3 regions of the Planococcus sp. BI3 genome follow, and region 2 is predicted to be linked to each of the others. Evidence: predicted binding sites of a transcription regulator. Region 2 holds the regulator's gene; each other region holds the start of a gene.
The links. The regulator CtsR, encoded in region 2, represses protease genes until heat stress. The targets are predictions, from matches to a motif close to ATGGTCAATAAAGGTCAAACA.

Region 1: a site for CtsR is predicted at 2,983-3,003, ahead of clpP (ATP-dependent Clp endopeptidase proteolytic subunit ClpP). Genes of this name have one in related genera too.
Region 3: a site for CtsR is predicted at 2,933-2,953, ahead of AC1MEO_RS19095 (ATP-dependent Clp protease ATP-binding subunit). Genes of this name have one in related genera too.

Annotation. Positions count from the first base shown of each region.
Region 1 covers NZ_CM155266.1:1,391,511-1,399,686, reverse strand. The annotation lists gene AC1MEO_RS07135 (gluconeogenesis factor YvcK family protein) at 1-956, shown strand, start outside; gene whiA (DNA-binding protein WhiA) at 980-1,930, shown strand; gene AC1MEO_RS07125 (HPr family phosphocarrier protein) at 1,985-2,242, shown strand; gene clpP (ATP-dependent Clp endopeptidase proteolytic subunit ClpP) at 2,293-2,904, opposite strand; tRNA gene AC1MEO_RS07115 (tRNA-Arg) at 3,078-3,149, shown strand; gene AC1MEO_RS07110 (LemA family protein) at 3,427-4,011, shown strand; gene AC1MEO_RS07105 (TPM domain-containing protein) at 4,008-4,781, shown strand; gene AC1MEO_RS07100 (glutaredoxin family protein) at 5,211-5,441, shown strand; gene AC1MEO_RS07095 (sugar-binding transcriptional regulator) at 5,549-6,592, shown strand; partial or broken gene gap (type I glyceraldehyde-3-phosphate dehydrogenase) at 6,593-7,601, shown strand; gene AC1MEO_RS07085 (phosphoglycerate kinase) at 7,712-8,176, shown strand, end outside.
Region 2 covers NZ_CM155266.1:2,563,155-2,571,330, reverse strand. The annotation lists rRNA gene AC1MEO_RS12985 (16S ribosomal RNA) at 1-966, shown strand, start outside; rRNA gene AC1MEO_RS12980 (23S ribosomal RNA) at 1,166-4,097, shown strand; rRNA gene rrf (5S ribosomal RNA) at 4,170-4,285, shown strand; gene AC1MEO_RS12970 (hypothetical protein) at 4,425-4,670, shown strand; gene AC1MEO_RS12965 (CtsR family transcriptional regulator) at 4,830-5,300, shown strand; gene AC1MEO_RS12960 (UvrB/UvrC motif-containing protein) at 5,313-5,846, shown strand; gene mcsB (protein-arginine kinase McsB) at 5,836-6,927, shown strand; gene AC1MEO_RS12950 (ATP-dependent Clp protease ATP-binding subunit) at 6,924-8,176, shown strand, end outside.
Region 3 covers NZ_CM155266.1:3,881,586-3,889,761, reverse strand. The annotation lists gene AC1MEO_RS19105 (beta-ketoacyl-ACP synthase III) at 1-346, opposite strand, end outside; gene AC1MEO_RS19100 (DUF2929 family protein) at 534-719, shown strand; gene AC1MEO_RS19095 (ATP-dependent Clp protease ATP-binding subunit) at 770-2,911, opposite strand; gene AC1MEO_RS19090 (metal-sulfur cluster assembly factor) at 3,155-3,463, opposite strand; gene AC1MEO_RS19085 (prolyl oligopeptidase family serine peptidase) at 3,531-4,298, opposite strand; gene AC1MEO_RS19080 (Cof-type HAD-IIB family hydrolase) at 4,459-5,265, shown strand; gene AC1MEO_RS19075 (DegV family protein) at 5,285-6,136, shown strand; gene AC1MEO_RS19070 (CoA-disulfide reductase) at 6,151-7,488, shown strand; gene AC1MEO_RS19065 (alpha-amylase family glycosyl hydrolase) at 7,552-8,176, opposite strand, start outside.

The DNA of each region.
Region 1 (8,176 bases), 1.2 Mb from region 2:
GCGGGGGCACCGGACTTTCGACACTTTTGCGCGGATTGAAATTGTATCCGCTGGATTTGACGGCCATCGTAACCGTGGCGGATGACGGAGGAAGTTCGGGCCGCTTAAGAAATGATTTGGATGTTCCTCCTCCGGGAGATATTCGAAATGTTCTCGCAGCATTATCGGATACAGAACCCTTAGTTGCTGAAATGTTCCAATACCGTTTTAAGGATTCCTTGGATCTGGACGGCCATTCCTTGGGGAATCTGATGCTTGCCGCACTTACGGACATTACAGGGGATTTTTCCCATGCAGTCCGTGAAATGAGCCGAGTATTGAGCGTCAATGGAACTGTTCTGCCTGCGGCCAATCAAATCGTGACGCTCAATGCAGAACTGGAAGACGGCACCATCATCAAAGGTGAATCCAAAATCCCAGCTTATTTGCAGCCGATCAAACGGGTGTTTATCGAACCCCATGACGTGAAAACCCTGCCCGCCACGATCACGGCGATTGAAAACGCTGATGTGATCGTTGTGGGGCCAGGTTCCCTTTACACCAGCATCTTACCGAACCTATTGGTGAAGGATATAAAAAAAGCAGTGATTGCCGCGAAGGCGAAGAAAATATACATTTGCAACCTAATGACACAAGCGGGTGAAACCTATAAATATACAGCCTCTGACCATGTAAAGGCACTTTATGATCATGTAGGCGAAAATTTTCTGGACGCCATTCTGCTTGATAGAGTCCAAATGCCGCCGATTGTTGCCGAGCGCTACAAAAAAGAGCTGGCATCACCCGTCGAATATGACGAAGAGCGATTAAAACAGATGGGCCTTGAAGTCTATCGAAAAGATATCGCCAACATCTTTGGTGAAACTGTTCGTCACGAGCCGATGAAAGTGGCAGAATGGTTATTTGAATATGCTGGAGGCCGTGCCAGTGAAGATTCGAAGCAGCTTTATTTTTAGTGCTTTGAAAGGGGGAACAGATTTTGTCTTTTGCATCAGAAACAAAAAAAGAAATGACGCAAATAGAAGTAGACGATTGTTGTGGGAAAGCGGAACTGTCCGCAATGATTCGCATGAATGGTACCCTGTCGTTTTCCAATCGGCAATTGAGCCTGGATATCCAAACTGAAAATGCGGCAATTGCTCGACGCATCTACACATTGTTGAAACGCTTTTATAAAGCTTATCCTGTCGAATTGCTCGTCAGAAAAAAGATGCGTTTAAAAAAGAACAATGTTTATATTTGCAGAATCCGCGAAGGGGCCAAGCATATTCTTGAGGACCTGAAAATTTTGACGGAAGGCTTTCAATTCCAGCATCAGATCGTCAAGTCGCTGATTGAGAAGAATTGCTGTAAACGCTCTTATTTACGGGGGGCCTTTTTGGCAGGTGGATCTGTCAACAATCCAGAAACATCATCCTACCATTTGGAAATCTACTCTCTTTATAGAGATCATGCTGATTCTCTGGTTGATTTGATGAACGAATTTCATTTGAACAGCAAAATGATCGAACGCAAAAAAGGCTTTGTGACTTACCTGAAAGAAGCCGAAAAAATTTCGGACTTCTTGAGCATTACTGGCGCTCATTCGGCTTTATTGAAATTTGAAGATGTCCGAATTATTCGGGACATGCGCAACAGCGTTAACCGTCTCGTGAATTGTGAGACGGCCAACTTGAACAAAACCATTGATGCTGCGTTGCGGCAAGTCGAAAATATCCGTTTTATTGACGGAGCAATCGGAATCGATCAATTGCCCGAAAGATTGCGTGAAATTGCCCGACTTCGGGTAGAGTATCAAGACGTGACTCTTAAAGAGTTGGGAGAAATGGTCTCGGGTGGTTCAGTCAGCAAGTCAGGCGTTAACCACCGGTTGCGGAAAATCGATGAGATTGCAGCGTCATTGAGAAATGGAGAAATGATCGGCCGCTAATTGCCGGCTGTTCTTTCATATATAAGAGAGTGAAGTTTTCGGAGGAGGATATGTATGGTTGAAAAACAGGTGAAAGTATTATTGAAAACAGGTCTTCAAGCAAGACAGGCAGCTTTATTTGTTCAGGAAGCGAATCGGTACACTGCAGATGTCTATTTAGAAAAAGACAATAAAAAAGTAAATGCCAAAAGCATCATGGGAATCATGAGCTTGGCCATCAGCAAAGGGACAGAGGTCAAAATCTCTGCAGATGGGTTAGATGAAGAAAAAGCGGTACATGCCTTGTCGGAGATCATTGAGCAGGAAGTGTAATAACCGTTAGCCATAAAAAAACTCACAGCCATGGGCTGTGAGTTTTTGTTTTAGATATCTTTTTTATGATCTTCAGGCAACTTGCTGCGTGTGATGACTTGGTCAATCAAGCCGTATTCAAGCGCGCGTTCGGCTGTCATGAAGTTATCGCGGTCTGTATCTTTGGAAATGACATCCATAGGCTGGCCAGTGCGTTCAGAAAGGATCTGGTTCAATTTCTCGCGAAGGTGCAGAATGCGTTTCGCAGCGATTTCAATTTCAGTCGCTTGTCCTTGAGCACCGCCAAGAGGTTGGTGAATCATGACTTCAGCATTTGGAAGCGCCAGGCGTTTGCCTTTTGTTCCTGCTGCAAGTAAGAAAGCGCCCATTGAAGCGGCCATACCGATGCAGATGGTCTGAACATCCGGGCGGATAAACTGCATCGTGTCATAAATTGCCATACCGGCCGTGATGCTGCCGCCTGGGCTGTTGATGTAGATTGAAATATCTTTATCCGGATCTTCTGCTTCAAGAAACAGGAGCTGCGCTACAATTGAATTCGCAACATTATCATCAATGCCGCTGCCCAGCATGATTACACGGTCTTTCAACAAACGTGAGTAGATATCATAGGCACGTTCGCCTCGGCTAGTTTGTTCGATTACTGTAGGAATTAAGTTCATAGAATAGTTCCTCCTCAATTAAGTTGTTTGCAAACAATGCTGAAAAGTCCTCTCAGCTGTACTATTATCATACACATGTTGGTCAATGAAGGTCAAATCTAACGAATTAAAAAAATAGACTTGCTTAAGTTAAAGTATTTTTGTATAATAGAAAGGTCGCTAACAGCGGAAACGCCCTCGTAGTGTAATGGATAACACGTAAGATTCCGATTCTTGAGATGGGGGTTCGATCCCCTCCGAGGGCATAACAAAACAGCACGGCCCATTTTGCCTTTATGGCAGGATGGGCCGTTTTTTTATGGGGAATTTTCTTCTTCAAACCGATTGATGGAAAGAGCTTTGGAGAAATCATTCCAGGAGCAGGATTCTTCAATCTGCTCCATATTCATCAACATCTCTAATTAAAGGGGCAGGATCACTCAGTGAATGCCACTTCCATTATATACTTCAATAAGAAACGTTTAAAAGAACCGTCGGAAAGGGAAATGACTAGTAGTACATACTAATGAAGAGGTGGAGCCTTTGAAAAAATTATTGATTCCCATTATTATTGTAGTCGCACTTATAGCCATTGTTGCAGCAATCCTTGTGCCAAGCTATAACGGCTTTGTACAGCTTGAAGAAGATGTCAATCAGTCTTATGCCCAAATTGAAAATCAATTGCAGCGCAGACTTGATTTGATTCCCAACTTGGTGGAAACGGTGAAAGGCTTTGCTGATCAGGAACAAAGTGTCATTGACAGTGTAACGGAAGCCCGTTCCAATTTGGCCGGTGCTGAAGGTGTCAGTGAGCAAGCTGAAGCAGATGCCGAGCTGAGCGGTGCATTGAGCCGTTTGCTGGTGGTGGTGGAAAACTATCCGGAAATTCGTTCCAGTGAAAATTTCCAGCAGCTGTCGGATGAGCTGGCAGGGACAGAAAATCGGATTGCAGTAGCCAGACAGGATTATAATGGAACAGTTTCGGAATTTAATCGTAAAGCCAGAAGCTTTCCTGGAAACATGATTGCAGGAGTTTTTGGCTTTGATGAGAAAGAGTATTTTGAAGCAGATCCGGACGCCTCTGAAGCACCGGAAGTCGATTTTGGAACTGATGAGGACGAACAATGAAACGCAAAATAGCGCTCTTATGCTTCTTGCTGCTGATGGTCAGCGGGCGTGGCTGGGCAGCTGACTTTCCGGAATTGACGAATGATCTTTACATTCAGGATGAGGTTGGTATTTTGTCGGAGCAGCAAAAAGAAGAGCTGCGGCAATTGGGCCGCGGGCTGGAAGACGCCACGACTGCTCAAATAATGGTGCTGGTGATCCCGACACTGGAAGGCGAGCCGATTGAAAGCTATGCGAATGAAGCGTTCCGCCATTACGGCGTCGGCTCAGAAGAGGAAAACAACGGCATCCTGGTGGTGTTGTCGCTCGATGAACCGGATAACCGGGAAATCTACGTGGAAATTGGCTACGGACTGGAAGGGGCATTGCCGGATGGGAAAGTCGGCAGGATTTTGGATGAATACGCCATTCCTTACTTAAGCCAGGGCAATTACAGCGAAGGCGTCATCAATTTATATGAAGTTCTGTATCAGGAAGTTGCTGCCGAATATCAATGGAACGGTGAACCAGTGGAACCACAGGCAGCTGATCCCGCGCAACAGGAAGAAGGGCTTCCGCCATTCATGACCATCCTGATTGTATCCGCTATCCTCATCCTTATTACGGGAGGCGGAGGCGGCAAAGGCGGTGGCCGTGCGAGACGCAGGGGCGGAAGAGGCGTTTACATGGGTCCTGGGAGCTTTGGCGGTGGATTTGGCGGAGGCGGTGGCGGTTTCCGCGGAGGTGGCGGGGGCATGTCTGGCGGAGGCGGTGCAGGCCGAGGTTTCTAAAAGGATAAGAGAGTAGAGCTGAAGAGGGGCTTGCGCTTTTCTTTGTCCAGCTCCAGCGCCCAGCTCTTCGGGATGTAAGCCACTCCGGCTGTGCGACTGAAGAGATGTCGCTTCGCCAGATCGTCTTACCCCTGTCAGAGCTAGATGGGCGCTTGCGCTTTTCTGTGTCCAGACTCCAGCGCCCAGCTCTTCGGGATGTAAGCCACTCCGGCTGTGCGACTGAAGAGATGTCGCTTCGCCAGATCGTCTTACACCTGTCAGAGCTAGATGGGCGCTTGCGCTTTTCTGTGTCCAGACTCCAGCGCCCAGCTCTTCGGGTCATAAGCCAACCCATCTGAGTGGCAAAGGACGCCACTCTGCTGGTCTGTCTTATGCCTGTCAGAGCTCAACAGGCACTTCCGCTCTTCTATAATAGAAAGAAGGTATACGATGTTTACTTTATACACACGTTCGAACTGTCCGCTTTGCGACGAAGCCAAATTGATGATCGGACTCATCAATGAAGACTTTCCGCTGTCTTATCGGGAAGTTGATATCGAAAGCGATGATGCATTACACGAGAAATATATGCTGATGATCCCGGTATTGGAAAAAGACGAGGAAGTATTGCTATATGGGAATATCGGTTACGTCGAATTGTTGGAAGCGTTAGAAATTTAACGCTTCTTTTTATTTGCTTTTAAATGAGGGATTAGGTAGAATGATTTTAGTGGGACACAAAATTATTCACTGGGACAAAAAACGTCCAGCTAGAACGGAGTGAAAGTATGGATGCATTATCTGACGCTCAGCAAAAACTGATGCCGGAAATGTCCGAACTCCTGAAAAAACGTTACCAGATTTTACAGACAATCAGTTTGGAACAACCCATCGGCAGGCGAACCTTAAGTGAAGTTGCCGGTGCACCAGAGCGTGAGATTAGAAAAGAAACCGATCTGCTTCGCAATCAGCAGCTGATTGAAATGAAAACAGCCGGTATGACGGTAACTTCGCAAGGACTGGAAGTGCTGGAAAAACTGAAGGTTTTCGTGCGTGAAATATCTGGATTGACTGATATGGAAATACAATTGCAAACAATCTTAGGAATCTCAAAAGTGGTGATCCTGCCGCAGGACAGTGATGAGATTCCAGCAGTGAAATCCCATATCGGCAAAGAAGCTGCCCGTCTTTTGGAAGTACTATTTATCCGTTATAAGAAAATAGCGGTAACTGGCGGCAGTACGATGGCAGCCATCTCCAAAGAGTTATCAATCGCTAAAGCTGATCGGGCGCTTCAATTTATTGCAGCCCGCGGTGGACTGGGAGAAGATGTGCTTCATCAAGCCAACACGATTGCAGCGGCATTTGCCGAAAAAACAGGCGGTTCATTTAAGACCCTTTACTTGCCTGATCACTTAAGTGCTGAAGCTTTTGCGATGATGATGAAAGAGCCGGTGATCAAGGAAATGATGGACTTGTACGATCAGACTGATGTGGTAGTCCATGGCATAGGCAATGCGGAAGAGATGGCGGTCCGCCGGCACTCTTCCCTGGAAGAAGTGGAAAAGATACGTTCGGGTGGAGCGGTCAGTGAGGCTTTCGGCTATTATTTCGATAAAGACGGAAAAATTGTTTATCGCATCCGCACAGCGGGCATTCAATTGGAGCAAGTGCGAAAAGCTGCAGCTATCTTGGCAGTTGCCGGTGGAGGTTCTAAAGCAAGAGCGATTTTGTCTTATTTCAAGAATGCGCCAAACCCGACAGTGTTGGTCACAGACGAAGGCGCCGCACGAAAGATTATTGAACTAACTAAAAAATTGGAGGAATTATAAATGACTTTAAAATTAGCAATTAACGGATTTGGACGTATTGGACGCATCGTATTTCGTGAAGCTTTAACAAATGATAACGTGGAAGTAGTTGCGGTCAACGACTTGACTGATGCTGACATGCTTGCACACCTTTTGAAATACGATTCAATCCACGGAATATTGGACGCTGAAGTTTCTGCTTCAGGAAACAGCATTATCGTAAACGGCAGAGAAATCAAAGTTTATTCTGAAAAAGATCCATCTGCTCTTCCTTGGGGAGAAATTGGTGTGGATATCGTAATCGAATCTACTGGCCATTTCACTGATACTGAATCAGCTTCAAAACACATCGAAGCAGGCGCTAAAAAAAGTTATCGTTTCAGCTCCAGGCAAAAACGGCATGAAAACACTTGTAATGGGTGTTAACCATGAAACGTATAACCCAGAAGAGCATCATGTTGTGTCAAACGCATCATGTACGACAAACGGCCTTGCTGGAATGTCGAAAGTATTGAATGACCGTTTTGGCATCAAGCACGCGATGATGACTACGATCCATTCTTACACGAATGACCAGATCCTATTGGATTCTCCACATAAGGACTTCCGCCGCGCACGTGCTGCTGCAGAATCCATGATTCCGACAACTACTGGCGCTGCTACTGCAGTTGCAAAAGTATTGCCTGAATTGGAAGGCAAAATTGACGGAATGGCTATCCGCGTTCCAACACCAAACGTTTCATTGATCGACTTGGTTGCGCATCTTGAAAAAGACGTAACTGTTGAAGATGTCAACAATGCGTTGAAAGAAGCGTCTGAAAATGAATTGAAAGGTTACCTTGACTACAGCGAACTTCCACTGGTTTCAAGAGATTATAACGGCAACACAGCTTCATCTACAATCGATGGCCTATCAACAATGGTAATTGGAGATAACATGGTCAAAGTACTTGCTTGGTACGACAACGAATCCGGTTATTCAGGACGTTGTATCGACCTTGCGCTTCACATGCACAAAACGGGATTGTAATCCCAAAATCATAGCTTAATTACCAATGAACCTCTATAATAAAAGAGGGTAAAAGGGGCGGGGACATACCCCGCTCCTTATTTTTTTGAATACAAATAGGAGGTATTTTCATGCAGCAGAAAATGACCATGAAAGATTTGGATTTAAAAGGAAAACGTGTATTTTGCCGTGTCGATTTCAACGTACCGATGGCTGATGGAAAAGTAGCGGATGATACAAGAATCCGTGCAGCTGTTCCAACGATAGAGTACTTGATCGAACAAGGCGCTAAAGTTATTTTGGCAAGCCACATGGGCCGCCCGAATGGCCAGATAAATGAAGACTTGAGACTCGCTGCTACAGGTGTCCGGTTAGGTGAATTGTTACATAAAGAAGTGAAGAGCCTAGATGAATCGATTGGCGAGAAAGTTGAACAGGAAATTTCAGCCATGCAGGAAGGCGAAATCATCCTGCTTGAAAACGTCCGCTTCCATCCGGGTGAAGAAAAGAACGATGAAGAGCTCGCAAAAGCATTTGCGAATCTGGCGGATGTCTTCGTCAACGATGCATTCGGTGCAGCTCACCGGGCACATGCT
Region 2 (8,176 bases):
GCAGGCGGTCCTTTAAGTCTGATGTGAAAGCCCACGGCTCAACCGTGGAGGGTCATTGGAAACTGGAGGACTTGAGTGCAGAAGAGGAAAGTGGAATTCCATGTGTAGCGGTGAAATGCGTAGAGATGTGGAGGAACACCAGTGGCGAAGGCGACTTTCTGGTCTGTAACTGACGCTGAGGCGCGAAAGCGTGGGGAGCAAACAGGATTAGATACCCTGGTAGTCCACGCCGTAAACGATGAGTGCTAAGTGTTAGGGGGTTTCCGCCCCTTAGTGCTGCAGCTAACGCATTAAGCACTCCGCCTGGGGAGTACGGCCGCAAGGCTGAAACTCAAAGGAATTGACGGGGGCCCGCACAAGCGGTGGAGCATGTGGTTTAATTCGAAGCAACGCGAAGAACCTTACCAGGTCTTGACATCCCGCTGCCCGGTGTAGAGATACGCCTTTCCCTTCGGGGACAGCGGTGACAGGTGGTGCATGGTTGTCGTCAGCTCGTGTCGTGAGATGTTGGGTTAAGTCCCGCAACGAGCGCAACCCTTGATCTTAGTTGCCAGCATTCAGTTGGGCACTCTAAGGTGACTGCCGGTGACAAACCGGAGGAAGGTGGGGATGACGTCAAATCATCATGCCCCTTATGACCTGGGCTACACACGTGCTACAATGGACGGTACAAAGGGCTGCCAACCCGCGAGGGGGAGCCAATCCCAGAAAACCGTTCTCAGTTCGGATTGCAGGCTGCAACTCGCCTGCATGAAGCCGGAATCGCTAGTAATCGTGGATCAGCATGCCACGGTGAATACGTTCCCGGGCCTTGTACACACCGCCCGTCACACCACGAGAGTTTGTAACACCCGAAGTCGGTGAGGTAACCACTTGTGGAGCCAGCCGCCGAAGGTGGGACGGATGATTGGGGTGAAGTCGTAACAAGGTAGCCGTATCGGAAGGTGCGGCTGGATCACCTCCTTTCTAAGGATAAATTCGGAACCGGGTTTCCCGGGGTTGACGTTTTGCGTTCAGTTTTGAAGGTTCACCTTCAGGCGGCAACGCCTTTTTGTGATTCTTTCAACACTTGTTCTTTGAAAACTGGATAAAACGACATTGAAACATATATGCAAGCAATTCATGTACGCGTGGCTTTCGAGCCACAACTTTTTAATTGACCATTGGTTAAGTTAGAAAGGGCGCACGGTGGATGCCTTGGCACTAGGAGCCGAAGAAGGACGGCACTAACACCGATATGCTTCGGGGAGCTGTAAGTGAGCTGTGATCCGGAGATTTCCGAATGGGGGAACCCGCTGCCTTTAATCGGGCAGTATCCATGTGTGAATTGATAGCACATGAGAAGGCAGACCCAGGGAACTGAAACATCTAAGTACCTGGAGGAAGAGAAAGCAAATGCGATTCCCTGAGTAGCGGCGAGCGAAACGGGATCAGCCCAAACCAAGAGGCTTGCCTCTTGGGGTTGTAGGACACTCTATACGGAGTTACAAAAGGAAGGATTAGGCGAAGCGACCTGGAACGGTCCGCCGCAGCGGGTAACAGCCCCGTAGCCGAAAACCCTTCCCCTCCAGAGTGGATCCTGAGTACGGCGGAACACGTGAAATTCCGTCGGAATCCGGGAGGACCATCTCCCAAGGCTAAATACTTCCTAGTGACCGATAGTGAACCAGTACCGTGAGGGAAAGGTGAAAAGCACCCCGGAAGGGGAGTGAAATAGATCCTGAAACCGTGTGCCTACAAGTAGTCAAAGCCCGTTAATGGGTGATGGCGTGCCTTTTGTAGAATGAACCGGCGAGTTACGATTGCATGCAAGGTTAAGCTGAGAAGGCGGAGCCGCAGCGAAAGCGAGTCTGAATAGGGCGCCAGAGTATGCAGTTGTAGACCCGAAACCAGGTGATCTACCCATGTCCAGGGTGAAGGTAAGGTAACACTTACTGGAGGCCCGAACCCACGCACGTTGAAAAGTGCGGGGATGAGGTGTGGGTAGCGGAGAAATTCCAATCGAACCTGGAGATAGCTGGTTCTCTCCGAAATAGCTTTAGGGCTAGCCTCAAGATTGAGAATCCTGGAGGTAGAGCACTGTTTGGACTAGGGGCCCATCCCGGGTTACCGAATTCAGACAAACTCCGAATGCCAGTGATTTATGCTTGGGAGTCAGACTGCGAGTGATAAGATCCGTAGTCAAGAGGGAAACAGCCCAGACCACCAGCTAAGGTCCCCAAATATCCGTTAAGTGGAAAAGGATGTGGCGTTGCTTAGACAACCAGGATGTTGGCTTAGAAGCAGCCATCATTTAAAGAGTGCGTAATAGCTCACTGGTCGAGTGACACTGCGCCGAAAATGTACCGGGGCTAAACGGATTACCGAAGCTGTGGATGGACATCGTAGATGTCCGTGGTAGGAGAGCGTTCTAAGGGCGTTGAAGTCAGACCGCAAGGACTGGTGGAGCGCTTAGAAGTGAGAATGCCGGTATGAGTAACGAAAGACGGGTGAGAATCCCGTCCACCGAATGCCCAAGGTTTCCTGAGGAAGGCTCGTCCGCTCAGGGTTAGTCGGGACCTAAGTCGAGGCCGATAGGCGTAGACGATGGACAACAGGTTGATATTCCTGTACCACCTCCCCGCCGTTTGAGCAATGGGGGGACGCAGAAGGATAAGGAGAGCGTGCCGTTGGTTGTGCACGTCCAAGCAGTGAGGCGTGGAATGAGGCAAATCCCATTCCTGATACGTTGAGCTGTGATGGCGAGAGGCCTAGCCTCGGAGTCCCTGATTTCACACTGCCAAGAAAAGCCTCTAGCGAGGCGGGAGGTGCCCGTACCGCAAACCGACACAGGTAGGCGAGAAGAGAATTCTAAGGTGAGCGAGTGAACTCTCGTTAAGGAACTCGGCAAAATGACCCCGTAACTTCGGGAGAAGGGGTGCTCTGGTAGGGTGTATAGCCCGAGAGAGCCGCAGTGAATAGGCCCAGGCGACTGTTTAGCAAAAACACAGGTCTCTGCAAAACCGTAAGGTGACGTATAGGGGCTGACGCCTGCCCGGTGCTGGAAGGTTAAGGGGAGTGCTTAGCGCAAGCGAAGGTGCGAACTGAAGCCCCAGTAAACGGCGGCCGTAACTATAACGGTCCTAAGGTAGCGAAATTCCTTGTCGGGTAAGTTCCGACCCGCACGAAAGGCGTAACGATCTGGGCACTGTCTCAACGAGAGACTCGGTGAAATTATAGTACCTGTGAAGATGCAGGTTACCCGCGACAGGACGGAAAGACCCCGTGGAGCTTTACTGTAGCCTGATATTGAATTTTGGTGCAACTTGTACAGGATAGGTAGGAGCCTTTGAGCCCGGAGCGCCAGCTTCGGGGGAGGCGTCAGTGGGATACTACCCTGGTTGTATTGAAATTCTAACCCACACCCCTGATCGGGGTGGGAGACAGTGTCAGGCGGGCAGTTTGACTGGGGCGGTCGCCTCCTAAAGAGTAACGGAGGCGCCCAAAGGTTCCCTCAGAATGGTTGGAAATCATTCGCAGAGTGTAAAGGCAGAAGGGAGCTTGACTGCGAGACGTACAGGTCGAGCAGGGTCGAAAGACGGGCTTAGTGATCCGGTGGTTCCGCATGGAAGGGCCATCGCTCAACGGATAAAAGCTACCCCGGGGATAACAGGCTTATCTCCCCCAAGAGTCCACATCGACGGGGAGGTTTGGCACCTCGATGTCGGCTCATCGCATCCTGGGGCTGTAGTCGGTCCCAAGGGTTGGGCTGTTCGCCCATTAAAGCGGTACGCGAGCTGGGTTCAGAACGTCGTGAGACAGTTCGGTCCCTATCCGTCGCGGGCGCAGGAAATTTGAGAGGAGCTGTCCTTAGTACGAGAGGACCGGGATGGACACACCGCTGGTGTACCAGTTGTTCTGCCAAGGGCATCGCTGGGTAGCTATGTGTGGCCGGGATAAGTGCTGAAAGCATCTAAGCACGAAGCCCCCCTCAAGATGAGATTTCCCATTGCGCAAGCAAGTAAGATCCCTCAAAGACGATGAGGTAGATAGGTTCGAGGTGGAAGCGTGGCGACACGTGCAGCTGACGAATACTAATCGATCGAGGACTTAACCAAACAACCGTACGGATTCTTGCATGGAATCAATGTCGTGTATCCAGTTTTGAGCGAACAAGCTCAAGCAAATAGTCCAGTGATGATGGCAAAGAGGCCACACCCGTTCCCATCCCGAACACGGCAGTTAAGCTCTTTTGCGCCGATGGTAGTTGGGGGTCTCCCCCTGTGAGAGTAGGACGTCGCTGGTCTATATGAAAGAAAGTCGTTACCGATTCCGGTAACGGCTTTTTTGTTTAGGAAAAAAGAAAAATAAAAGAATGAAACTTTGAGTGGGAATAAGGATTGAATATGTATTGGAATGGGAAAACAAGAGTGAGGTGAGTAATTATGAAACCAGGTGTATACAAAGTAGAAGCTATTGATAAAAGAACGGTATTATTGAAGGCGGTTAAAGAAAATGAGGAACAGTATACCTTTCCTTTAGTGGATTTCACTCATAATGTCTCAGTGGGGGATGTAGTGGAAATTTGGCAAGAGGGGATTAAGTGGAAGACTAAATATTTAGAAGAAAAAACTGGGTCAGTATCTAGTCATGCTAAAGATTTTGTGAAAAAAATACTAGATCAAGAGTAAGGTTTAAAAGTCTTTTAGCATTCTAGCTTTAAGACTTTTTTAATTGATTAAAACCTTCGATACATACTATTTGATATCTATAAAAAGCTTGGTGTATAATTAAGTCAAATATAGTCAAAGTCAACTTTGGCTATATTATGTATCGAAGAGGTGAAGGCGATGCGGAATATTTCGGATGTAATTGAAGGTTATTTGAAGCAAGTTATCGAATTAAGCGAGAGAGATCATATTGAAATTAAACGGAGTGAAGTAGCTGAAAAATTTCAATGCGTACCATCTCAAATAAACTATGTCATTAATACTCGTTTTACTGTTGATCGTGGGTACTTGGTAGAAAGTAAACGCGGGGGCGGCGGGTATATTCGCATTAAAAGAATTAGACTTCATCAAAAATCAGATGTGATTGCAGAAGTAATTCAACGTTTGGAGCACGGTGCTACGCAAGTAATGGCAGAGGATATCGTTTTCAGACTGTTGGATGAAGACATTATTTCGAAGCGAGAAGCAAAACTGATTCTCAGTGCTGTTGATCGCGCGACACTGCTTTTGCCTCTTCCGACACGCGATGAAGTCCGAGCACGCATCCTTATAGCGATGCTCTTCACAATTAAATATCAATCGAACACATAAAGGGGTGAAAAGATGATTTGCGATCAGTGCGGAGAACGTTCTGCATCAGTAATAGTTAAACAACAGCAACAAGGACAGATAATAGAGCTTCATTTATGTCATATCTGCGCTGCTGAAAACCATAGTATTAATATTGCTTTTGAACAAGATCCATTAGCTATTCATCAGTTATTATCAAATTGGTTCCCTAGTTCGCAGGCATCCATTAACCCAGTTAGAAAGGAAATGGCGACTTGTGCCTCATGTGGTTTTACTTTCGCTAAATTTTTACAGCTTGGAAAGTTTGGCTGCGCTACTTGCTACGATACGTTTTCGCCACAACTCAATGAAATATTTAAACGTTTCCATAACGGGAATACAGAACACACTGGCAAAATACCAGCTTCCTACGGCACTACCTTAAAAATAAAAAAAGAAATTGAAGAACTTCGAAAGCAAATGCATGTATCAATTCAAGGGGAACACTTTGAAGAAGCAGCAAGATTAAGAGATGAAGTAAAAGTTTTAAGTACCAAGCTTGAGGGGGGTGCCGCAGATGGCAGTTGAACGGTTTCTCCAACCTCGAGCAAGCAGCTGGATGGCCAATGGTGGCGAAAATGTTGATATTGCAATGAGTACAAGAATTCGATTAGCTAGAAATTTGAATGATTTTAAATTCCCTTATTCTTTTACGGAAGATGAAGCGCTCAAAGTGGATAAAGAAATCTCTTCTGTATTGATAGATAAAGGCAGTGAGTTAGACTATACTTTCAGTCATATTAGTATTGAAGAACTTGCTCAGCTGCAAAAGGAAGTATTAGTGGAAAAGCATTTAATCAGTCCTTATCTTGCTAATAGCCACCATTCCGGTTCTGTTTTATTGTCTGAAGATGAAGAGCTGAGTATTATGGTAAATGAAGAGGATCATTTAAGAATTCAAAGTCTGCAGTCAGGATTCCGTCTTCAAAAAGCCTATAAAATAGCCAATGAGTTAGATTCGTTATTAGAAAAGAATTTGTCGTATGCTTTTCATGAAAAATACGGTTACTTAACCAGCTGCCCAACAAATGTAGGTACAGGAATGAGAGCATCGGTTATGCTTCATTTGCCGGCTTTGACTATCTCGCATCAAATTCAACGGATTATTCCTGCGATTTCAAGACTTGGTATGGTGGTTCGCGGAATTTATGGGGAAGGCAGCGAGGCATTGGGAAATGTATATCAAATTTCCAATCAATTGACGCTAGGTAAATCCGAATATGAAATTCTTCAGGATTTAGAGAATATGACAGAACAGATAATCCAACAAGAACGCAAGGCGCGGGAAGCAATTTTTTTGAATTCGCCGCTGCTGTTGGAAGATCGTGTCTATCGTTCGCTTGGTATTCTTACCCATTCGAGACTGCTGACGACGGAAGAAGCTGCCACTTGTTTGTCAGATGTTCGATTGGGTATTGATTTAAAAATGATCCAGGATGTAGACATGTCGATTTTGAATGAATTGATGATTTTTATGCAGCCGGCATTTCTGCAACAATATGCTGATAAGCCGCTGCAGCCGAAAGAACGCGATTTTGCCCGGGCAAAATTGTTCCGGGAGCGATTGAATAAAGAAGGTATAAATAGTGAAGGAGAGGATCTTGCATGATGTTTAATCGATTTACACAACGCGCACAAAAAGTTCTTCAGTTAGCTCAAGAAGAGGCCATTCGTATGAAACATGAATCAATCGGTACAGAGCATATTCTTCTTGGTTTAATTCGCGAAGGTGGCGGTATTGCCGCTAAAGCTCTTGAAGCGATTGAAGTGAATACACAATTGATAGAGGAAGGCGTTAAAGAACTTGTTGGCGTCGGTGAAAAAGATGTTGGTCCGATCGTCCATTACACACCAAGAGCGAAAAAAGTTATTGAATTGTCAGTTGATGAGTCCCGTAAATTGGGCCATTCTTATATTGGTACAGAGCATTTGTTGCTGGCATTGATTCGTGAAGGTGAAGGCGTTGCAGCACGTGTGTTAGGAAATGCCGGTGTCAGCTTGAATAAAGCGCGCCAGCAAGTATTGCAGCTCTTGGGCAACAATGAGCAGGCATCTACAGGTACAAGCCCGAATGCTTCGGCAAATACGCCGACATTGGATGGTTTGGCACGTGATTTGACTCAGGTAGCACGTGAAGGCGGCTTGGATCCGGTCATTGGCCGTAGTGATGAAATTACGCGTGTGATTGAAGTATTGAGCCGCAGAACTAAAAACAACCCTGTTTTAATCGGGGAACCGGGTGTCGGTAAAACCGCGATTGCTGAAGGTTTGGCACAACAAATCGTCAACAATGAAATTCCGGAAACTTTGCGCGACAAACGCGTTATGGTTCTCGATATGGGTACAGTGGTTGCCGGAACGAAATACCGCGGTGAATTCGAAGATCGCCTGAAAAAAGTGATGGATGAAATTCGCCAGGCAGGCAATGTTATCCTCTTCATCGATGAGCTTCATACGTTAATTGGAGCAGGTGGAGCAGAAGGGGCGATTGATGCGTCCAATATCCTGAAACCTTCATTATCCCGCGGTGAACTTCAATGTATCGGTGCTACGACTTTGGATGAGTACCGCAAGTATATTGAAAAAGACGCGGCTCTTGAACGCCGTTTCCAGCCAATCCAAGTGGATGAGCCTACAGTAGACGAGTCGATTCAAATTATCCGCGGACTGCGCGATCGCTATGAAGCGCATCACCGTGTGAAAATTACGGATGAAGCGATTGAAGCAGCAGCTAAAATGTCAGACCGCTACATTTCGGATCGTTTCTTGCCCGATAAAGCGATTGACTTGATTGATGAAGCAGGATCTAAAGTAAGACTTCGCTCTTACACGACTCCACCGGATTTGAAAGAGTTGGA
Region 3 (8,176 bases), 1.3 Mb from region 2:
TAAATCCTGCACATGCAGCTGAGATATCCATGGCAGCAGCATTGACAGCGCCAATCTCCTGTTGAATTACGCAGGACATTGATGGGAATGGTTGGTCGGGCGTAACTGTCGCCACTAAGATCAAACCGATTTCAGCTGGATCAATGCCGGCATCTTCAATGGCTCTTTGTGCAGCTTCGCGCGCCAAGTCAGAAGTGTCCTGATCGTCTTTTGCAATACGGCGTTCTTCTATCCCCGTCATTGTCCGGATCCATTCATCACTTGTATCCATCCGTTGCTCCAACTGAAAATTCGTCAATTTATCTTCTGGCAAACATCTGCCTATACCGATTATTCCAGTACTCATCATGTATCCCTCATTTCAATTATCATCATATATTAGTACCTGGTGTTAATAATACGTCATCTACTGTGTTATTTCAACTAACTGACATATTTCCGACAAAAAATCTTCATTCTCAGGAATCTTTCTTTCTGTCTGTGAATGCTTATGCTATGATTAACCTAGATATTCTATGTAGAGGTGAAACCAGATGCAGTATATTGGAACTTTTTTATGGTCATTCTTTTTGATTTCATTGCTTAATTATGTTGTAAGTGCAGTACAGAACGTACCTTTCGATTTCATGATCGGCGTTTACATTTCAGTCGGGGTTACTATTCTGATCTTCGTCATGGCAGCTATTATCCCTGAAGGACCGACTCCTGAAAAGCATTAATAAGAAAAAGAAGCGCAGACCGGAACTCCGGCCTGCGCTTCTTTTTTGGTTTATGCTTCTTTTTTGTTGATGACGATTTGCTTGTTGTCATCCATGGTCAATTCCAATTCTGTATTGGCGACAATTCCGCCTTTGATCAATTCGCGGGCAATATTCGTTTCGATATTGCGTTGAATAAACCGTTTCAATGGACGTGCCCCAAACACCGGATCCGTTCCCGCTTCTACAATATGGTTGATGACTGAATCATCCACAGTCAATTTGATGTGCTGTTGGCTGATGCGTGCTGCCAGTTCAGCAATCATTTTCTTGGCAATGCCGTAGAAGTGGACATTATTGAGCGCATGGAAAATGACGATATCGTCGATGCGGTTCAATAGCTCAGGTTTGAAATGTCTGCGCAGCTCGCTCATGACAATGTCTTCGATGTCATGTTCATTGCTCGTATCACTGATTTGGGCTGATCCAATATTGGAGGTCATGATCACTACTGTATTCGAGAAGTTGACCAATCGCCCCTGGCTGTCGGTGATGCGGCCGTCGTCGAGGATCTGCAGCAGGATATTGGCGACATCCGGATGCGCTTTTTCAATCTCATCAAGCAACACGACAGAATATGGATTGCGGCGCACCGCTTCTGTCAGCTGTCCGCCTTCTTCGTAGCCGATATAGCCTGGTGGTGCTCCGACCAAACGGGATACACTATGTTTTTCCATGTACTCGGACATGTCAATCCGGATGAAATGATCTTCCGAATCAAACAAATTGGCTGCCAATGACTTGGCCAATTCGGTTTTACCGACGCCTGTCGGACCAAGGAAAATGAACGACCCAATGGGCTTTCTTTCATCTTTGATTCCTGCACGTGCTCTCCAAACTGCTTCAGTGACCAGTTCAACAGCTCGATCCTGGCCGATTACCCGTTCTTTCAAAGTCTCGCCTAAACGCAGCAGCTTCTCCCGCTCGCCTTCCACCAGTTTGGTTACCGGAATGCCCGTCCATCTGGCGACAATTCCCGCAATTTCTTCTTCTGTTACTTCTTCACGCAGCAAACGTTCAGCCCCGTCTTTTTCCAGATCTGCTTCGAGCGCCATCAATTCTTTTTCAAGTTCAGGAATTTTGCCATGCTGCAAAACTGCTGCAGCATTCAAGTCATAGCGGTTTTCTGCGTCTTCCAGCTGTCTTCGGAATTGATCCAATTGTTCCCGTTTTTCCTGGATTTTTTTCAAGGATTCTTTTTCTTCTGTCCACTGATTTTTCATATCAGCCGAAGAGTCGCGCAACTCTGTGATTTCTTTGCGCAAGGTCTCCAGTCTGGTTTTACTTGCCAAGTCTGTTTCTTTCATCAGCGCCTGCTCTTCAATTTCAAGCTGCATGAGGCGGCGTGTCACTTCATCAAGCTCCTGCGGCATCGAATCGATTTCCGTCCGGATCATCGCACAGGCTTCATCGATCAAATCGATGGCTTTGTCCGGCAAGAAACGCTCCGTGATATAACGGTCTGACATCGCAGCCGCTGCTACAATCGCGCGGTCATGAATGCGGACAGCGTGGTGCAATTCAAAGCGTTCCTTTAATCCGCGCAGAATGGAAACCGTATCTTCCACTGACGGCTCACGGACCATGACCTGTTGGAAACGGCGTTCCAGGGCTGCATCTTTTTCAATATGCATCCGATACTCGTCCAATGTGGTCGCTCCGATACAGTATAATTCCCCCCGTGCGAGCATCGGCTTCAGCATATTTCCAGCGTCCATGGCGCCTTCCGTTTTACCCGCTCCAACGATGGTATGAATCTCATCAATGAACAGGATGATCTGACCTTCACTGTCTTTGACTTGCTTCAAGACGCTTTTTAAGCGTTCTTCGAATTCCCCCCGGTACTTGGCTCCGGCAATCAATGCACTCATGTCGAGTTCATAAATGGTCCGGTTTTTCAACCCTTCCGGAACATCGTTGCGGACGATGCGCTGTGCCAGCCCTTCGACAATCGCAGTTTTACCGACACCAGGCTCTCCGATCAACACCGGATTGTTTTTCGTTTTCCGGGATAGGATCCGGATAACGTTGCGGATTTCCTGATCTCTTCCGATCACGGGATCCATTTTCCCTGATTGCGCCTGTTCCACCATATTCCGGCCGAACTGTTCTAATGGAGATTTTTGATCTGTGTTATTTGGGGATTGAACCATAAAAAATCACACCTTTCAATTAATTTGACTATCTTTGACTAATTAGATTATAGTCAATTTTTCAGGAATATGCAATTATTAAGGCTGTGAATTTAGTATATTTAAGAATCTGTTTTGGGGTTAAAGAAATCGTTCCAGCGACCCCTTTATCATCATTAGCCGAACACCTCCATCCATGGATAAATCGGGAGAATTGAAAAAGCCTTTCCGGAATAAATTCCGGAAAGGCTTTTGGTGTATCTTTTATCGGACGCCAAGCGCCATTTTTGCGTAACGAGACATATGTTCTTTGCTCCATACTGGTGTCCAAACGATTTTAACATCGACTTCTTCCACTTCAGGCAACTCATACAAAGAATTTTTAACCATTTCCACGATTTGAGGTCCCATTGGACAACCCATTGATGTCAAAGTCATGGTAACCACTGCAAAACCGTCTTCTGTAACCGTCACATCATAGACAAGTCCCAAGTTAACAATATCGACTCCCAGTTCCGGATCGACTACTGTTTCCAAGGCACCCATCATGCTTTCTTTCATGTCTTGATCCATTCAAAATCCCTCCCTCTACTATTAGTACCATCTTAACAAACTTTCTCAGAAAATGAAATCCACAAGCTTAGTGGGCCAAATGCTCAGCCAGCCAGTCAGTGGCTTCGAGCATGCCGCTTCGGCTTACTGCATGCCCTGCTTCCCGCTCACGCTTAAAAACAATTTTTTCAGGGACAGCTTCATATTGTTTTTTCAACTCTTTAAAGAGGCGGTACGTCGGTTCAAACGGTACCGTCACATCCTGTTCGCCATGCCAGAAATAAATGGGCCGTGCATTGAAGTTTTCCAGATGGTGGCTGCTGTCAAAAATAGCTAAAGTAGCCAGCATCTTTTCACGTTCTTCAGCGCTTATCGGCAATTGGAAGCCTCTCGATTCGTATTGAGCCATCTGAGCTTGAGCCAATTCCACGTAATTCCCTGCGCCCATCATGACTGCTGCTGCTTTGATCCACGGATAGACTGTCAATGCTCCCATAGTTGTAATGGCCCCCATGGACGTGCCGCCTATTCCTGGCTCTCCAACCACCAGACCCTGCTTATGTATTTCTTTATGCAGAAACGCCAATTCCTCAATTGATGTCAGCACGATTTCCCAAAATCGCAAGCTTATTTGAACTTCATCCAATCCTTCACTTCGTTCCCCATGAAGATGCGCATCCGGCAAAATCACCCGAAGCCCTTTTTCAGCCAATTGATAGGCGTAATGCAGATTATGCTCTTTTGCACTCATATGGCCATGAAAAAAAATAACCGTCGGCAATGCCTTCTCCACATCCTGATCCGGAGTTATATGAAGCAAAGGGATATGCCCCCATATTTGTCTTTGGACTCTCATTTACAATCACTTCCTTCATCAGTAATCGTACCAATCTTCCAGATATCCAGCAAACACCAATTCCTGTCCTGTAAAAGTCTTTTGATTTCCTCAAGATTTTTTGACGAAACCCTTGCATTATCGCTACACTAGTAATATATAGAAAGGAGTCGGTTATTTTATGAAACAACATTTAATTGTCCTTGATTTGGATGGAACCCTATTAACCGACCAGAAAGTCATTTCACCTAAAACGAAACTGACTTTAAATAAAGCGCTTGAAGCAGGACACCAGGTGATGATCGCCACCGGCCGCCCCTATCGCTCAAGTGAAACCTATTACAAGGAATTAGGATTGACCACACCCATCGTCAACTTTAATGGAGCGTTCGTCCATCATCCCCAAAACCAACAGTGGGGGATGCACCATACACCAATCGGATTGGATGTTGTCCATGAAGTGGTGGAGTCGATGCACGATTATGATTTCCATAATATTGTGGCTGAGGTACTGGACGATGTCTATGTCCATCACCATGATGAAAAACTGATGGATATTTTCCGGTTCGGCGACCCTACCATCACGACAGGCGATTTGCGCAATTACCTGAAAACAGACCCCACGTCTATTTTAATCCATGCGCCTTATGAGCGGGTACAAGAAATCCATGACCATCTCTCCTCTGTGCACGCCGAAGTGATTGACCACCGCCGTTGGGGAGCTCCCTGGCATGTTATCGAAATCGTTAAAAGTGGCATGAGCAAAGCTGTCGGGTTGGACCGCGTCTCCAAATCACTCGGAATCTCACGGGAAAACATCATTGCGTTCGGAGATGAAGACAATGATCTTGAGATGATTGATTTTGCGGGAGTCGGCGTAGCGATGGGCAACGCCATCAGCCCTTTGAAATCCATTGCCAATGAAATCACCTTAACTAATAATGACGACGGCATTGCTGAACTGCTGATTGACCGATTGAAACTGTAAATTAAGAAAGGGGATCACTATGAGATTATTCGCTGACAGCGCATCTGACCTGCCAAAAGATTTTTTTGAAAATGAAAACGTCATTTTATTTCCACTTCGTGTTCATATTGGAGATCAGGATTACGAAGACATACGAGGTATTCAATCCATTAAAGTATTTGATGCGATTCGTGCAGGCAACCACCCAAAAACATCCCAGGTTTCACCAGAGGAAATGCTGAGTGCTTTTGAGCAATTGGCTAAAGATGGCGACGAAGGTTACTATATCGCCTTCTCTTCCGAACTTTCCGGCACCTATAGTACAGCGGTGATGGTAGCGGATCAGGTGCGTGAGGAATACCCTGACCTGAAATTGACGATACTGGACTCGAAAGCCGCCTCACTCGGTTATGGCCTGTTGGTGAAAGAAGCGGCTTCATTGCGCACCGCCGGACAGCCACTGGACAAAATCATCGAAAAAACCCGTTTTATGGCCGATCATCTAGAAAGCCTGTTTACCGTTGAAGATTTGGATTATATGGCAAAAGGCGGACGCATCTCCAAAGGCAGCGCCTTTGTAGGTGGATTATTGAACATCAAACCACTTCTTCATGTAGAAGACGGTAAATTGGTGCCGATTGAAAAACTGCGTGGACGCAAGAAAGTCATCAAACGGATGATTGAATTGATGAAAGAACGCGGCACACAATTGGATCAGCAGACAATTGCCATCAGCCATGGCGATGACGAAGAATTTGCTAACGTCCTGAAACAGGAAATCGAGGAGAATTTCCATCCTCAAAAGATTGAAATCCATATGATCGGTTCTGTCATTGCAGCACATACTGGACCAGGAACTTTGGCTTTATTCTTCTTCAATAAGATTAACTAGGAGCTGATGGAACTGTGAGAAAAGTTGTTATTGTAGGTGCCGTAGGCGGCGGCGCAACAGCCGCAGGCCAAATCCGATTCTATGATCCGGATGCACGCATCACTGTATTCGATCGCGATTCAACGATGTCCTATGCGGCATGCGGAACACCATACGTTATTGGCGAGGTGATTGAAGATGAACGTTCAATCATCATGACCGATCCTGAGAGTTTCAAGAAAAAGCGCGATATTGATGTGAAATTACGCCATGAAGTTCTGGAAATCGATAGAGAAGCTAAAACAGTACTGGTTCGGAATCTGGAAAATGGGGAACAATTCAGCGAGCCTTACGATGCCTTGATCCTCGCTCCAGGCGGTTCTGCCATCATCCCGGAAGTCGAAGGCTTGGATACTTCAAAGGTTTTCACTTTGCGTAATTATGAAGATATGCAGCGGATCGATCAATTCATCAAAACCCAGCATCCTAAAAATTGCGTAGTATCAGGAGGTGGGTTTATCGGCCTGGAAATGGCTGAAAACCTAAAAAATATTGGCTTGGACGTTACCTTGGTACATAAATCTGCGGCCATCATGTCTATTTTGGATCTCGACATTTCACTGATCATCGAAAAAGAACTGGCAGTCCAGGGCGTCAAGCTCCTAACGGGAACGGCGATTGAAAAGACCGAAGGCAAAACCATCAATCTGACGAATGGCATCCAATTGGAGGCCGATTTCATTATCATGAGTATCGGATTGAAACCCAATACCGATCTTGCCGTCAAAGCCGGCCTGAGGATTGGGGAAACTGGAGGCATCCGAACCAATGACTTTATGCAGACAAACGACCCGTCGATTTATGCAATCGGGGATGCTTCAGAAAATTTCGATATGGTGACAGGGGATCCAAAAAGAGTCCCTCTTGCCTCTCCAGCCCATCGTCAGGCATTTATCGTTGCACGCCATCTAACCGGCGACAAAATAGCGAAAAAGGGGTTGCTCGGTACTTCTGTATTGAAGATTTTCTCCTTGACTGCCGCGATGACCGGGCTGAATGAACAAGCCATTAAAGACAAAAATCTGCAGTCAGCTACGGTCACCCATACGGGCAACTCGAATGCCGGCTATTATCCGGAGCATTCCAAACTCACCTTAAAGGTCCATTACGATCCCGAGACCCGAAAGATCCTGGGAGCGCAATGCATCGGCGGCAAAGGGGTCGATAAGCGGATCGATGTCATCGTTACTGCCATCTACGGCGGATTGACAGTCGATGATTTGCAGGCACTGGAGCTTTGCTATGCGCCTCCCTATTCTTCACCAAAAGATCCAATCAATTTGATCGGCTACAAGACCATCAGTAAAGGATGACAAATTAAAAACAGGAAGAGAAAAGCGATGTGCTTTTCTCTTCCTGTTTTATTGTCCAAACCATTATACAGTTTTTTCATTTGCTCTTTGTTTTGCTGCGTCGGCTTTGCGCTGCTTGCCTTTGCGCCAAACAACCACTAAGAACAACATGAATACCACATACATAATGGCGAGCGTTGCAAGATAGGCGGAATTGAGTTTCGTTTCTTCGGTCACATGGAAAACTTCTGCAATTTCACGGTCCTGGGTGACACGATACTCTCCATTGTCTTCCTGGCGGATAATATCACTTTCAAAAAGACCACGCAATTCCTGGCCATCTCCAATAATGTCAGCAGACAAATTAATGCTCTTTGTCGAAGAAGAGTTATTGATAGCGATGATCCATGTTTCTTCATCGTTTGAACGCTTATAGACCAACCAGCCGTCTTCATCATGCAATACTTCAAGTTCCCCTGTCCGTAATGCTTCAGATGAATTACGCAAGGACGTCAAGTCTGTAATATGGTCAACCAATTCTTTGTCTACTGCCATATCCAAAATTTGATGCGACTCAGGCAATTCTGTTCCATTCATCGCTGATTCTGACCCATACTGAACGACTGGAATACCAGGCATTGTCAATAACTGTGTCAGCAACAATGTCCAACGGGTTGGGGGAAATCCGTTTACATCCACAATATCTGCT